DNA from 2 places in the Pseudarthrobacter sp. B4EP4b genome. Region 1 is predicted to be linked to the other one. Evidence: riboswitches for the same ligand, from Rfam matches in the RefSeq annotation. Region 1 holds a riboswitch; the other holds the start of a gene.
The links. A riboswitch is a leader RNA that binds a small molecule or an ion and turns the genes downstream of it on or off. The one in region 1 is predicted to bind glycine.
Positions count from the first base shown of each region.

Region 2: linked by a shared signal. The riboswitch ahead of gcvP (aminomethyl-transferring glycine dehydrogenase) and the one ahead of gcvP (aminomethyl-transferring glycine dehydrogenase) in region 1 are both predicted to bind glycine.

Region 1 covers NZ_VHIJ01000001.1:136,544-143,766, forward strand. The annotation lists gene gcvH (glycine cleavage system protein GcvH) at 1-253, opposite strand, end outside; gene gcvT (glycine cleavage system aminomethyltransferase GcvT) at 525-1,658, opposite strand; gene gcvP (aminomethyl-transferring glycine dehydrogenase) at 1,663-4,554, opposite strand; glycine riboswitch at 4,716-4,813, opposite strand; gene FNL14_RS00710 (Na+/H+ antiporter) at 4,996-6,870, shown strand; gene FNL14_RS00715 (ester cyclase) at 6,958-7,223, opposite strand, start outside.
Region 2 covers NZ_VHIJ01000030.1:91,253-98,475, reverse strand. The annotation lists gene FNL14_RS11020 (agmatine/peptidylarginine deiminase) at 1-841, opposite strand, end outside; gene FNL14_RS11015 (nitrilase-related carbon-nitrogen hydrolase) at 886-1,914, opposite strand; gene FNL14_RS11010 (Dps family protein) at 2,131-2,610, shown strand; gene FNL14_RS11005 (MFS transporter) at 2,709-4,289, opposite strand; gene FNL14_RS11000 (TetR/AcrR family transcriptional regulator) at 4,356-4,895, shown strand; glycine riboswitch at 4,990-5,088, shown strand; gene gcvP (aminomethyl-transferring glycine dehydrogenase) at 5,266-7,223, shown strand, end outside.

The DNA.
Region 1 (7,223 bases):
CTTCGTCGTTGATCTCCACCACTTCGCCGGTGACGGGTGCGTAGAGGTCGGAGACCGACTTGGTGGATTCCACCTCGCCGCAGGTCTCCCCCGCGGTCACCGTGGAGCCAACCTCGGGCAGGTCCACGTAGACGATGTCGCCCAGGGCTTCGGCGGCCACAGCGGAAATGCCGACGCCGGTAGGCCCGGACCCGTCAGCAGCAACCCACTCGTGCTCGGCCGAGTATTTAAGTTCAGCAACAACTTTTGCCATGTGTATTTCCTTAGGTAGGTGTGAAAAGTGAAAGAGCGTCAGCCCAAACCCCACATCAAGTGAAAGAGCGTTTGGTCAAAACCCGCATCAAGTGAGGGAGCGTTTGGCTATAACCCGCATCAAGTGAGAGAGCGTTCCGTTAAACCCTGCGAAAAGTGATGCAGCGTCGGGGGTACCAATGGGGACGACGGGGCTGGCATCCGGCAGCGTGCGTCAAAGCGACGAAGGAGCAGCACGCAGAGGATGTCAGCCCCGGCGTCACGCAAGAGCGTTACTTCGTGCGCTTGTAGAACGGGAGCTCTACTACTTCGAACGGCTCCGCCTTGCCGCGGAGGTCGATGTCCAGGGCGGTGCCGGGTGTGGAGTGTTCGACGTCGACGTAGGCCAGGGCGATCGGGTAGCCGAGGGTGGGGCTCGGCTGGCCGGAGGTCACCTCGCCCACCACGGTGCCGTCCTTGAGGACTGGGTAGTGGCTGCGGCCGGCGCGGCGGCCCAGGCCTTTGAGGCCCACGAGCTTGCGGCCGGAGGTGGAACCGGCCCCCAGTTCCTTGAGCTCCGCCAGCACGGCCCTGCCCACGAAGTCCGATTCCTTCTTGAGCGATACAACAGGACCCAGTCCGGCGGCGTAGGGGTTTCCTTCGCGGGAGAGTTCGTTGCCGTAGAGCGGCATGCCGGCTTCGAGGCGGAGCGAGTCCCGGCAGGCCAGGCCGGCGGGGATGAGCCCCTGGTCCGAGCCGGCTTCCAGCAGGGCATCCCACAGGCCGGCGGCGTCCTCGTTCGGGATGTAGATTTCGAACCCGTCCTCGCCGGTGTAACCGGTGCGGGCCAGCAGCAGTTCCTGGACAGTACCGTTGACGGCGATGCCTACCTCCACGGCCGCGTAGTACTTCAGCTCGGTTACCAGGGAGTGCTGCTCGGCCGGGACCAGCTTCAGCAGGATCGCTTCGGCGTTCGGTCCCTGGATGGCGATCAGCGACGTCTGGGCGGACACGTCCTCTACGCGGACGTCGAAGTTGGCTGCACGCTCGGCCAGTGCCGCGGCAACCACCGCAGCGTTGCCGGCGTTGGGAACCACCAGGTACTTCTGCTCCCCGCGGCGGTATGTGATGAGGTCATCGATGATGCCGCCGTCTTCCTGGCAGATCAGCGAGTACTTGGCTTTGCCCACGGCCACGGCGGAGAGTTTGCCGGTCAGCGCGTAGTCCAGGAAGGCTGCGGCGTCGGGGCCGGTAACCCAGACTTCGCCCATGTGGGAGAGGTCGAACAGGCCGGCGGCCTTGCGCACGGCGTGGTGCTCGGCGAGTTCGGAGCTGTACTTCAGGGGCATCTGCCAGCCGCCGAAGTCTGTGAAGGAAGCGCCGGCGATCTTATGCTGCTCGTACAGCGCGGTGTAGTTCTCAGTCATGGGATCAGCCTTCCAATCCGGTGGTTGAGCTTGTCGAAACCTCGAACTCGGAGAGCGGAGGGCAGGAGCAGACCAGGTTGCGGTCCCCTGCGGCGCCGTCGATGCGGCCCACCGGCGGGAAGTACTTGTCCTGGCGGAGCGAGGCCACCGGGAAGGCCGCCTGCTCACGCGGGTAGGAACGATCCCAATCAGAGGAGACGACGGCGGCTGCCGTGTGGGGTGCGTTGCGCAGCGGTGAGTTCTCCACGGAGAAATCGCCGGCGGCCACTTGGTCGATTTCCTTGCGGATGATGATCATGGCTTCGATGAAGCGGTCGATCTCCGCGAGGTCCTCGGACTCGGTGGGCTCCACCATCAGCGTGCCGGCCACCGGGAAGGACAGCGTGGGTGCATGGAAACCGAAGTCGATGAGGCGCTTGGCCACGTCCTCGGCCGTGACGCCGGTCTTGGCCGTCAGGTCGCGCAGGTCCAGGATGCACTCGTGCGCCACGAGGCCGCTTTCACCGGTGTAGAGGACCGGGAAGTGCTCGTCCAGCCGGGCGGCAACATAGTTCGCGGCGAGCAGCGCGGACTTGGTGGCCTCGGTGAGGCCTTGGCCGCCCATCAGCTTCACGTACGCCCAGGAAATGGGCAGCACACCGGCGGAACCGAAGCGGGAAGCGGAAATCGCGACGCCGTGACCAGCCGCGGCGTTTTCGGAAGAACCGTTGTTCGCATCCCCCGGCATAAACGGTGCCAAGTGCGCCTTGGCAGCAACAGGTCCGACGCCGGGTCCTCCACCGCCGTGCGGGATGCAGAACGTCTTGTGCAGGTTCAGGTGCGAGACGTCGCCGCCGAACTTGCCCGGCTGCGCCAACCCGACGAGGGCGTTCAGGTTCGCGCCGTCAACGTACACCTGGCCGCCGGCCGCGTGGATCGCATCGCAAACCTCGCGGACGTCGGAATCGTACACCCCGTGGGTGGACGGGTAGGTGATCATGATGGCCGAGAGGACATCCTTGTGGGCCTCGATCTTGGCCTGCAGGTCCGCGTGGTCAATGGTGCCGTCGGCAGCAGTCGCGACGACAACAACCTTCATGCCGGCCAGGACAGCGGAGGCGGCGTTGGTGCCGTGCGCCGACGCCGGGATGAGGCAGACATTGCGCTGCTGATCGCCCCGGGAGTGGTGGTAGCCGCGGATTGCGAGCAGGCCCGCGAGCTCGCCCTGGGAACCGGCGTTGGGCTGGATGGACACCTGGTCGTAACCGGTGATCTCGGCGAGATCCGCTTCCAGGCCGGAAATCAGTTCACGCCAGCCGGCCGTCTGGGAATCAGGAGCAAACGGGTGGATCGAGGCGAATTCGGGCCAGGAAATGGCTTCCATCTCGGCCGTAGCGTTCAGCTTCATGGTGCAGGAACCCAGCGGGATCATGGTGCGGTCCAGGGCCAGGTCCCGGTCGGAGAGGCGGCGGATGTAGCGCAGCAGCTGGGTCTCGGAGCGGTGGGTGTTGAACACCGGGTGCTGCAGGTAGGTGGAGGTGCGCTGCACGGACGCCGGCAGCTCGAAACCCTCGGCAGACGCAACGGGACCGGCACCAAAGGCGACAACAACCGCGGAGAGGACCTCCGGCGTCGTGGTTTCATCGACGGACACGCCAACTGTGTCCGCGTCGATGAGGCGCAGGTTGATGCCGCGGGCTTCGGCGGCGGTGATCACCTTGGCGGCCTTGCCGGGCACGCGGACAGTGATGGTGTCGAAGAAGGTGTCGGATACCAGTTCGCGGCCGGCGATCTGCAGCGTGGTGGCCAGGGCGCGGGCGTTGTTGTGGACGGTTTCGGCGATCGCCTTCAGTCCGTCGGGGCCGTGGTAGACGGCGTAGAAGGACGAGACGATGGCCAGCAGCGCCTGCGCGGTGCAGATGTTGGAGGTGGCCTTCTCGCGGCGGATGTGCTGCTCGCGGGTCTGTAGGGCCAGGCGGTAGGCGGGGACGCCGGCGTTGTCCTTGGACACGCCCACGATGCGGCCGGGAAGCGTGCGCTCCATACCGTCGCGGACGGCCATGTAGGCGGCGTGCGGTCCGCCGAAGAACAGCGGCACGCCAAAGCGCTGGGTGGAGCCGACGGCGATGTCCGCGCCCTGCTCGCCCGGCGGAGTGATCAGGGTGAGGGCAAGCAGGTCGGCGGCGACGGTGACCAGCGCGCCGCGGTCCTTGGCCTCGGCGATGACGGCCGACTGGTCCCAGACCAGGCCGGAAACGCCGGGCTGCTGCAGGACCAGGCCGTTGATGTCACCCTCGGGCAGGCCGGCCGTGAGGTCGGCAACTTCCACCTCGAAGCCGAGGGCTTCGGCGCGGCCCAGCACGATGGCGATGGTCTGCGGGAGCAGGTCGGCGTCCAGGACGGTCTTGCCGTCCTTGGCCGTTTTGTTCTTGTTGGCCCGGCGCATCAGCAGCACGGCCTCGGCCACGGCGGTGGCTTCGTCCAGCAGGGAAGCGTTGGCCACCGGGAGCGCCGTGAGGTCCTGCACCATGGTCTGGAAGTTCAGCAGTGCTTCGAGCCGGCCCTGCGAGATTTCGGGCTGGTAGGGGGTGTAGGCGGTGTACCAGGCGGGGGCTTCGAGGATGTTGCGGCGGATCACCGGCGGCGTCACGGTGTCGTAGTAGCCCTGGCCGATCATCTGCACGGCCATCTTGTTCTTGCCGGCCAGCTTGCGGAGCTCGGCGAGGACCTCGACTTCGCTGAGGGCGCTCTCAAGGGTGAGCGGCGTGTCCTGGCGGATGGATTCGGGCACGGCGCTGTCAACGAGGCCGTCGAGGGTGTCGTAGCCGACGGCCTTGAGCATGGTGTCGATGTCGGACTGGCGGCGGGCGCCGATATGGCGGTCTGCGAAGGTGGTGGGGGACGATTGAACCGTCATAAGAGGAACTCCATAATTCAGGTGGCGCCGAAGCACCACGTTGATTCGGGTTCCTCCCCGCTCTGTATTGGACCTGAGAGTTTTGTGTAGTCCTGCTGTTTGGCAGGGCGCCACTTGCACCGTCGGTGAGCCCGGTTGCCCGGACTGCTTTCCAGAGTTGCCTTGCCGCGGCGGTACGTGGGCCTGAGAGATTCCTGGGGAGGATTTGCTCCTACGGCGCCTGCAGAACGTACCGGCAGGACTCTCCCGCCGCAGATCATAAGCACGTGCCACTGGTGGGTGACACGGCTCACACCTTACAGGATTCACGGGCAGGAAGCAAAACGGCGCCTCCCAGCCAGGAGGGCGGACGACGGCGGCACCTCCCGCCGTCGTCCTGTCCCCCACGCGTTAGGAGGCGCCGGCGGGGACACCCTTGGCAGGGCCTGAGACAATGGCCGAATGGAGATCGCCCTGGGACTTCTGGTTCTCGTTGCGGTGGTATGCGCTGGGAGCGCGCTGGGCCGGAAACTGAACATTTCCGTGCCGCTGCTGCTGGTGCTGGCAGGCGTGATCGGTTCCTTCCTCCCGTTTGTTCCGGACATTGAACTGAACCCGGAACTGGTCCTCGTGGGCCTGCTGCCGCCGCTGCTGTACGCCGCGGCGCTGCGGACGTCGCTGTTCGATTTCGGTTCCAACCGCCGCGCCATCGGCCTGCTCTCGGTGGGCTATGTCATCTTCGGCACCATCACGGTGGGACTGGTGGTCTGGTGGCTGTTTCCGGAGATTCCGCTGGCCGCAGCGATCGCGCTGGGTGCGGTGCTGGCGCCGCCGGATGCGGTGGCTGCCACATCCATCGCGCGGAAGGTGGGGATGCCGCGCAGGATTGTCACCATCCTGGAAGGCGAATCCCTGGTCAACGACGCCACCGCATTGATCTGCCTCCGGGCAGCGATCGCTGCCATCTCCGGGTCGGTGTCCGCGGCCGGGATCGCCGGGGACTTCCTGCTCGCCGTGGGCGGCGGTCTGGTGGTGGGCCTGGCCGCGGCCTACGTCCTGACCATGCTGCGCAAGCGGATCCGGAACGTCGCGATCAACACTTCCACGTCCCTGGCCGCCCCCTTTGTGGCGTACCTGCCGGCCGAGGCCATCCACGCTTCCGGGGTGCTCGCCGTCGTCGTTACTGGCTTGGTGATGGGCACAAAGGCGCCGTCCATGCCCAACGGTGCCGCCCGGCTGAGCCAGCGCAGCAACTGGAACACCGTGCAGTTCCTGCTGGAAAACTCGGTGTTCCTGCTGATCGGGCTCCAGGTCCGGACCATCATCGAAGGTGTCCAGGACGATTCCCTGGGTGCTGGCCGGATCTGGGCGGGCTGCGCGCTGATCCTGCTGGCGGTGCTGGTGCTCCGGCCGGTGTGGGTGTTCCCGGCCACTTACCTCCCCCGCCTTATCCCGGCGGTGCGGCGCAGCGATCCGTCGCCGCCCTGGCAATTCCCGGCGATTGTTTCCTGGGCCGGGATGCGTGGGGTGGTCACCCTCGCCGCGGTGCTGGTGCTGCCCGAGGACCTGGAGCACCGTTCAGTGCTGATCCTCGCTGCCCTTGTGGTGGTGGGCGGCACGCTGACGCTGCAGGGCTTCACCCTCCCGGCGCTGGTCCGGCTGCTGCGGGTCCAGGGCCCAGACCAGCGCGAGGATGCGTTGAACAAGGCATCGCTGATGCAGCTCGCCACCGCTGCCGGCGTGACCCGGCTGCAGGAATTGCGGACGGACGACGACCCGCCGGAGGTGGTGGCCATGCTGAAGCGGCGCACGCAGGAGCGGGGGCTGGCGGCATGGGAACGGCTGGGCCGGCCGTCGGCGGAGACGGCCACGCCCAGCGAGCGTTATGCCCGGCTGCGGCTTGCCATGCTGGATGCCGAACGGGCCAAGGTGCTGGAGCTGCGGCGCGGCGGCGAGTACGCGCAGGAGGTGCTCAGCGATGTCCTGGAGCGGCTGGATGTTGAGGAATCGATGCTGGACGTGGCGCTGGACGAGGTGGATGCGTCCGGCGAGGGCGGCGGCGAAGGCATCGCGCGGCCCGGCGGGGTATGCGGGCATCTCGAGCAGGCCCGGCCCCTTGAGGCGCCACGGAACGCATTCTGCACTGACTGCCTACGGGAAGGGACCACGACTGTGCACCTGCGGATGTGCCTGGCTTGCGGGCAAGTCGGGTGCTGCGACTCCTCGCCCGGAACGCACGCGTCAAGGCATTTCCAAGCTACCGGGCACCCTGTTATGCGCAGCATCGAGCCGGGCGAGGACTGGCGCTGGTGCTATCAGGACGATCTGCTGGGGTGATGGGCCCGCTGAGGTGCTGCTTGCTCCCGTGAGGGGACGACGGCGGGAGGGCCCCGTCGTCGTCCGGTCACCTGAAGTTTCAAGGGGCTAAGCCCCGGGCAATTGGATTACGCCGAGCTGCTGCATCAGCCCAAGATCGTCCCGGTCAGACCAGTGCTCCACGATCTTTCCATTTTGGATCCGATGGATGGCCACTGCAGTCTCCCGCAGTTCGGCGCCTGTGGGTGGCAGCGGTCCGGGAAGCTCGCCCACATGCCGCCCGGTGGCTGTCAGCCTGGTCACCACCTTGTCCCCTTCTGCAACCTGGTCCTCGATCTCGTGGACGCCAGGCGTAGCCGAAAGAAAGATGCGGA
Region 2 (7,223 bases), on a different contig from region 1:
TGACCACCACGTGGTTGATGTAGCTGTAGTCCACGAAACCGTCGTCGTCCCGCAGGGTTTCCGGGGCGGGGACTTCGATGATGTTCCACTGCCGGCCGGCGGCATCGGTGGTGCCCCGGAGGAAGTCGATGATTTCCCGGGAGACCTCGAAGTCCGGGTGTTCCGGGTTTTCCTGCGAGTGGACCAGCAGCGTCCCGGGGGAGGGGATGGCGGCCACGATGTCCACGTGGCCGCGGGTACCGAACCTCTCGGAGTCCCTGGTCAGGCCGCGCGGCAGCCACACAACATGCGTGGCACCGATGGTACGGGCCAGTTCCTGCTCGACGTCGGCCCGGTTGAGGCCGGGATTGCGGCCGGGATCCAGCTGCACGGTCTCCGTGACGAGCACTGTTCCCTGGCCGTCCACCTGGATGCCGCCGCCCTCATTGACCAGTGCTGACACGATGTGACGGGCGCCGGACCGGCCGGCCACCTCGCCGGCGATCAGGGCGTCCTTGTCCCACTGCGCCCAGTCCTGGCCGCCCCAGCCGTTGAATACCCAGTCCACGGCACCGAGCTGCCCGTCACCGTCCAGGACGAAGGTGGGGCCGATGTCCCGCATCCAGGCGTCATTGAGCGGGGCGGCTAGCACCTCGACGTCGGGGTGCAGGTACGCTGCGGCCGTTTCGGCGTCGTCGGGGTCCACCAGCATGGTGACCGGCTCGAACTCGACGGCGGCGTTCGCCACGGCTGCCCAGGTGGTCCTGGCCGCATGGGCGGCCTCAGTGGACTCGCCGAGCGTGTAGCCGCCGGCAGGGAATGCCATCCACAGCCGCTCCTGGCGGGCAGTCTCGGCAGGCATCCGCCACTGCGGAGAGGTGGCGGCGTCCAGGTGCGCGGCGGCGGTCACGAGCAGACCTCGGCGAAACCGCGCTCGCCGCCCAGGAGTTCATTCTGGCGGACCGGCTCGGTGAGGCGGCCATAGGTGTCCGGCCGGCGCGTTGCGAGGAACGGGAACAGGGTCAGCCAGTCCTTCCGCTGGTCCAGGTCCAGGTCCGCCACGAGCACAGCGGACTCATCCCGCGGAGCTTGGGCAAGGATGCGGCCGTAGGGGTCGGAGATGAAGGACGAACCGTAGAAGTTCAGGGTGCCTTCGCTGCCCCAGCGGTTCGGGGCGATCATAAACAGGCCGTTGGCGATGCCGTTGCCCACAATGACCTGCTGCCACAGCGGCTGGGTATCGAAATCGGGGTGGTCCGGTTCGGAGCCGATGGCGGTGGGGTACACCACGATGTCCGCCCCGCCCAGGGAGTACAGCCGGGCAACCTCGGGGAACCATTCGTCCCAGCAGGTGGGCATTCCCAGCTTCGCGCCGCCAAGTTCGGCGGGAGTGTGGACTTCGTAGGCGTCGGCGGCGGCCGGTCCCTGGCGGAAGAACTTGTCCTCGTAGTATCCGGCGGTGACGGGGATGTGGAGCTTGTGCGTCCTTGCCAGGAGCTCGCCGGCCGGGGAGACCAGGATGGCGGTGTTCAACCCCAGGCCGTCGTCCTGGCCGTCCGGGTTCTCCGCACGCTGGTACAGGGACGCGTGGACGGATACCCCGTGGCGGCGGGCAGCTTCGGCGGCGAAGCGGAAGGTGGGGCCGGTCAGCAGGTCCTCGGCGATGTCCGAGGGCCGGGTCCTGGTGGGTCCTTCGGAAGGGTCATTGTGCGGGCGGGTATCCGCGGGGTAGCGCGAAAGCGTCAGCTCGGGCAGGAAGACCACGGAGGCTCCCAGCCGGGCTGCCCGGCCAATCCCCTCGTCCAGTTCGGCTTCGAGGACGGCGCTGTCCGGGTGCCACCGGTGCTGGACCACGCCGACGCGCAGGGCGGGCCGGGCGGACTGCGTTGTCCGGGCCAGGGAAGCAGGTGCGCCAAGGCAGGAAATTTCAATCATGTTTGCTACTCCAGTGAGACGACGGTCACTAAATGAATGACGTTCATTTAGTATGCGGTGCGACCGCCGCAGATGCAAGGGAAAATATGAATCACGTTCTTTTATGTCACCCAAGGCAGGGTTAGTAAGCTCACTGAGAAATTGCAGCAGGGGTTACCGCCTGCGGTATGGCGGGCTGATAGCGTCGGGAATTACTGGACCAATCGAGGAGGACGCATGAAAGCTTCACCGACACTGACCAACAACCTTCAGGCTGTGCTCGTGGACCTGATTGAACTGCACATCCAGGGCAAGCAGGCCCACTGGAACATCGTGGGAACCAACTTCCGCGACCTCCACCTGCAGTTGGATGAAATCGTGGACGCCGCCCGCCAGTTCGCTGACGATGCGGCCGAGCGGATGCGCGCGCTGCACGCCCTGCCGGACGGGCGGAGCTCCACGGTGGCGGAATCCACCAGCCTTGCCCCCTTCCCTGAGGGGCTCATCAACACCAAGGATGCGATCGAGCGCATCGTGGCCGCCCTGGAGGCAGCCGTGGGCACCATGCGCAAGGTCCATGACGAAGTGGACGAGGAAGACCCCACGTCGGCCGACCTCCTGCACGAATTCATTGCCAAGCTCGAGCAGTTCGCATGGATGGTCAACGCCGAGACGATGAAGGCCACAGCCAGCGTTACGGCGCCCGACTCAAAGTAGCCCACCGCGGCTCACTAAGCATTCAGCGCCCGGTGCCGGACTTCGAAAGTCCGGCACCGGGCGCTGTTTTCTCTCGTCCGCCTGCCGGCATGCTGCCCTTAGCCGGCCTTGGGCACCTTCCGCAGGACGACGGCGGCAAGTACTGCCGCCGTCGCCATCAGTACCAGTCCGATCGCCGCGGTGACATGAACTCCTGAGTCGAAGGCGGCGCCGGCAGCCTGCCGCAGGGCGTCGGCCATCGGAGCGGGAAGCCCCGCCGCCAGTTCCATGGCTCCGGCAAGGGTCTGCCCGGCGTGTGCAGTGCCCTGACCGCTGGCGGCTTCGGCGATGCCGGCGGGCAGCCGCAGGTTGTGCTGGTAGGAGGCCGTGAGGATCGAGCCCAGCACCGCCGTGCCGAGCAGCGCACCAACTTCGTATCCGGTTTCGGAAATGGCCGACGCGGCTCCGGACTTCTCCGCCGGAACACTGCCGAGGATGAGGTCGTTGGAGATGGTCTCCGCCGTCCCCACGCCCAGTGCCAGGACCAGCAGGGCTGCCAGCAGGAGCGCCGGTCCGTTCTCGTGGCTGCCGAATGCCACCATGCTGTACCCGGCAGCGCTCATGGCGAGACCGGCGCCCACCACGAAGCCAGGGCGGATCTTCCGGACCAGGGGCACCACCGCGAGGCCCGCCACCACGGTGGCCACCAGGGCCGGAATCATGGCCACTCCTGCGGCCGAGGGGGACATGCCTTCAAGGAGTTGAAGGTGCTGGGCCAGGAAGAGGATAAAGCCGTTGAAGGAGAACAGGGCCAGGATGTTCGCTGTGATGGCCATGCTGAATACCCGGTTCCGGAAGAGGGACATGTCCAGCAGGGGGCTGTCCAGCCGCTGTTGACGGCGGACAAAGGCGGCGCCCATGGCCAGCCCGAAGGCGATGCTTCCCAGGGCCACAGGGTTTGGTCCTTCGGTGGCGTACTCCTTGATGCCGTAGACCACCGGCACCATGGTCAGCAGCGAAAGCAGGATGCTCGGCGCATCCACCCTGCCCGGGTTGGGGTCGCGGGACTCCGGAATAAACGCCGGGCCAAATGCCAGCAGCGGAAGCATGATGGGTACTGCCACCAGGAGGACTGCTCCCCACCAGAACTGTTCCACCAGCCAGCCGCCGAAGATCGGCCCCAGGGCGGCACCGCCGGAAAACCCGGCGGCCCAGATGGCGATGGCCAGTCGGCGGCGGTTGGGGTCCGGGAAGATGTTGCGGATCAGCGACAGCGTGGAGGGCATCAGCATCGCTCCGAAGAACCCGAGCGCGGCGCGGCCTGCGATCAGCCAGCCGGCGCTGGGAGCGAAAGCCGTTGCGGCTGACACTGCGGCGAAGCCGATGCTGCCGATGATCAGCAGCCGGCGCCGCCCGATCCGGTCACCCAGGCTGCCCATGGCAACCAGCAGCCCGGCCAGCACGAGCGGGTAGGCATCCACGATCCACAGCAGTTCGACGCCGGAGGTGTCCAGTGCCCGCGCTATCGCGGGCAGCGCGAACGTCAGTGCCGTGTTGTCGACCGCGACGAGGAGGACCGGGAACATCAGCAGCGCCAGCGCGAGCCAGTCGCGCCCCGCCCTCCGGGGTGAAACAGGTGCCTGACCCGCTGTGGCGTTCAGGCGGGTGTGGTTTTGCTGCGATGCGGAGGAAGCGGTCATCGTTTAACTATACCGTCCGGACGGTACAGTTAAGAAACACGTTCCCGTCAATGCATGATTGGAACCATGGCCAGAAAACCCGTGGCGCGGGACGCAGTCCTCGATGCCTTTGAAGAACTCCTGATCGATGTGGGGGAGCGTGCCGCCACCCTGGACGCCGTGGCGAAGCGGGCAGGCGTCTCCAAGGGCGGGCTGCTGTACCACTTCCCCAACAAGGAAACGCTGATCGCGGCCACCCTTGAACGGCTGGACCGCCTGGCGGGGGAGGACCTTGACGCCATGGCGGCGGCACCGGAAGGGGCAGCTGCCTATTTCATCCGGTCATCGCTCTGGTCCGACACCCCCATGGACCGGTCCTTCGTCGCCGCTACGCGCCTGGCTGAAGTGGCCCACGAGGAAGCACGCCGCCGCTTCGCTGCGATCCAGCACCAGTGGCTGGAGCTCATCGGCAAGGATGTGGGCCCGGCCATGGCAAAAGCTGTCCTCTACATGGGGGACGGGCTGTACTTCAATGCCATGTGGGAGAGCGGGCCGTCCGGAAAGCCCGGAAGCCGGGAGGCGGATGTGAAGGAACTGCTGGCCGCCGTCGACCGGCTGCGGGGCTAGCCGTTCATTTGCCCGGGGGACGGCGGCGTAGGAGAATTGGTCCATGTGCCGGCCGTTCCGGCAGCCAGCAAAAACAACCTAATTGAATAGCCTTTGATCTGCGGCGGGAGAGTTCTGCCAGAAGGTACAAGCAGGCGCCGTAGGAGCAATACCTCCCCAGGAATCTCACAGGCCCATGTACCGCCGCGGCGAGGCACCTCTGGAAAGCAGCACGCTGTCCGCCCCGGGAAACCGTCCCGGTTCCTGGACTGCTGTGCTCACCGACGGTGCAAGCGGGACCGGCGCAAGCAGGGACCGCGGAAACTCTCAGGTCCAGTTACAGAGCGGGGAGGACCCGAATCGATGTGGCGTACCCTGCGCCGCCTTATGTATGGAGTTCCTCGTGACTGCTATTTCGGCCTCCGCCTCCCCAGCCTCCGCCATTCCAGCCTCCGCCAATCCCGCCACTGCTCCGGCTGCCACCTTCGTTGACCGGCATATCGGCGCCCGCCGCCAGGCCGACGTCGACACCATGCTTAAAGCCGTCGGCTACGACACCGTGGACGCACTGGTTGATACCGCCGTGCCCAAGGACATCCGCCAGGATTCGGCACTGGAACTGGCCGGCGCCCTGAGCGAAGTCGAGGCGCTCGCTGAGCTGCGGCGGCTGGCGGCGAAGAACAAGACCGCTGTGCAGATGATCGGCCAGGGCTACTACGACACCGTGACCCCGCCGGTGATCCGCCGCAACATCCTTGAGGGCCCGGCCTGGTACACCGCGTACACGCCCTACCAGCCCGAGATTTCCCAGGGCCGCCTCGAAGCACTGCTGAATTTCCAGTCCATGGTCGAGGACCTCGTGGGTCTGCCCATCGCCAACGCTTCCCTGCTGGACGAAGCCACCGCCGTCGCCGAGGCCGTGCTGATGATGCGCCGGGCCAACAAGAACGCAGCCGCCCGGGACGGCAAGACGGTGCTGGATGCGGACTGCCTGCCGCAGACTATCGCCATCGTCAAGGGCCGCGCCGAGGCGCTCGGCTTCGAGGTGGAAATCGCCGATCTTACGGCCGGCCTGCCTGAGGGCGACATCAACGGCGTTGTCCTCCAGCAGCCCGGCGCCTCCGGCCGGGTCTTTGACCACACCGCGGTCATCGCCGAGGCGAAGGAACGCGGAGCCCTGGTGACTGTTGCCGCCGACCTCCTGGCCCTCACCCTCATTACGCCTCCCGGCGAGCAGGGCGCCGACATCGCCGTCGGCTCAGCCCAGCGTTTTGGCGTCCCGCTGTTCTACGGCGGTCCGCACGCCGCATACATGGCGGTGCAGAAGGGCCTGGAACGCTCCATGCCCGGCCGCCTGGTGGGAGTTTCCAAGGACAACGCCGGAGTGCCCGCCTACCGTCTGGCCCTCCAGACCCGCGAGCAGCACATCCGCCGCGAGAAGGCCACCTCCAACATCTGCACCGCCCAGGCGCTGTTGGCGATCGTTGCCTCGATGTACGCGGTGTACCACGGCCCGGAGGGCCTGAAGGCGATCGCCCGGTCCGCGCACACCCACGCCAAGACCCTCGCAGCGTCCCTCAAAGCCGCCGGCTTCGACGTGCTGCACACCAGCTTCTTCGACACGGTGACGGTCTCCGTCCCCGGGAAGGCCGCGGGCATCGTCGCCGCCGCTGAGGCTGCGGGCATCAACCTGCGCAGCATCGACGCGGACAGGGTGGGCTTCTCAACCGATGAAACGACGACGGCGGCAATCGTCGACGGCGTCCTTGAAGCTTTTGGAGTGGCCGCCTTTGGCGCCGGGCCGGTTCAGACGACAGACGGTTTTGCCCTGGACGCCGCCGTCGAACGTTCCTCCGACTTCCTGCAGCACCCGGTGTTCAACACCCACCGCTCGGAGACCCAGCTGCTGCGCTACATCCGGAAGCTTTCTGACCGGGACCTGGCGCTGGACCGCACCATGATTCCGCTGGGCTCCTGCACCATGAAGTTGAACGCCACCGCCGAGATGGAAGCCATTTCCTGGCCCGAGTTCGCTTCAATCCACCCGTTCGCCCCGGACTCCCAGACCGAGGGCTGGCGCGAACTCATTGCGGACCTGGAAGCACAGCTGACCGAGATCACCGGGTATGACCAGGTATCCATCCAGCCGAACGCCGGGTCGCAGGGCGAGCTCGCCGGCCTGTTGGCGATCCGCGGGTACCACCACTCCCGGGGCGATCAGCAGCGCAACATCTGCCTGATCCCGGCTTCTGCCCACGGCACCAACGCCGCCTCCGCTGTGCTCGCGGGCATGAAGGTTGTTGTCGTCGCTACTGCTGCCGACGGCACCATCGATCACGCCGACCTGTA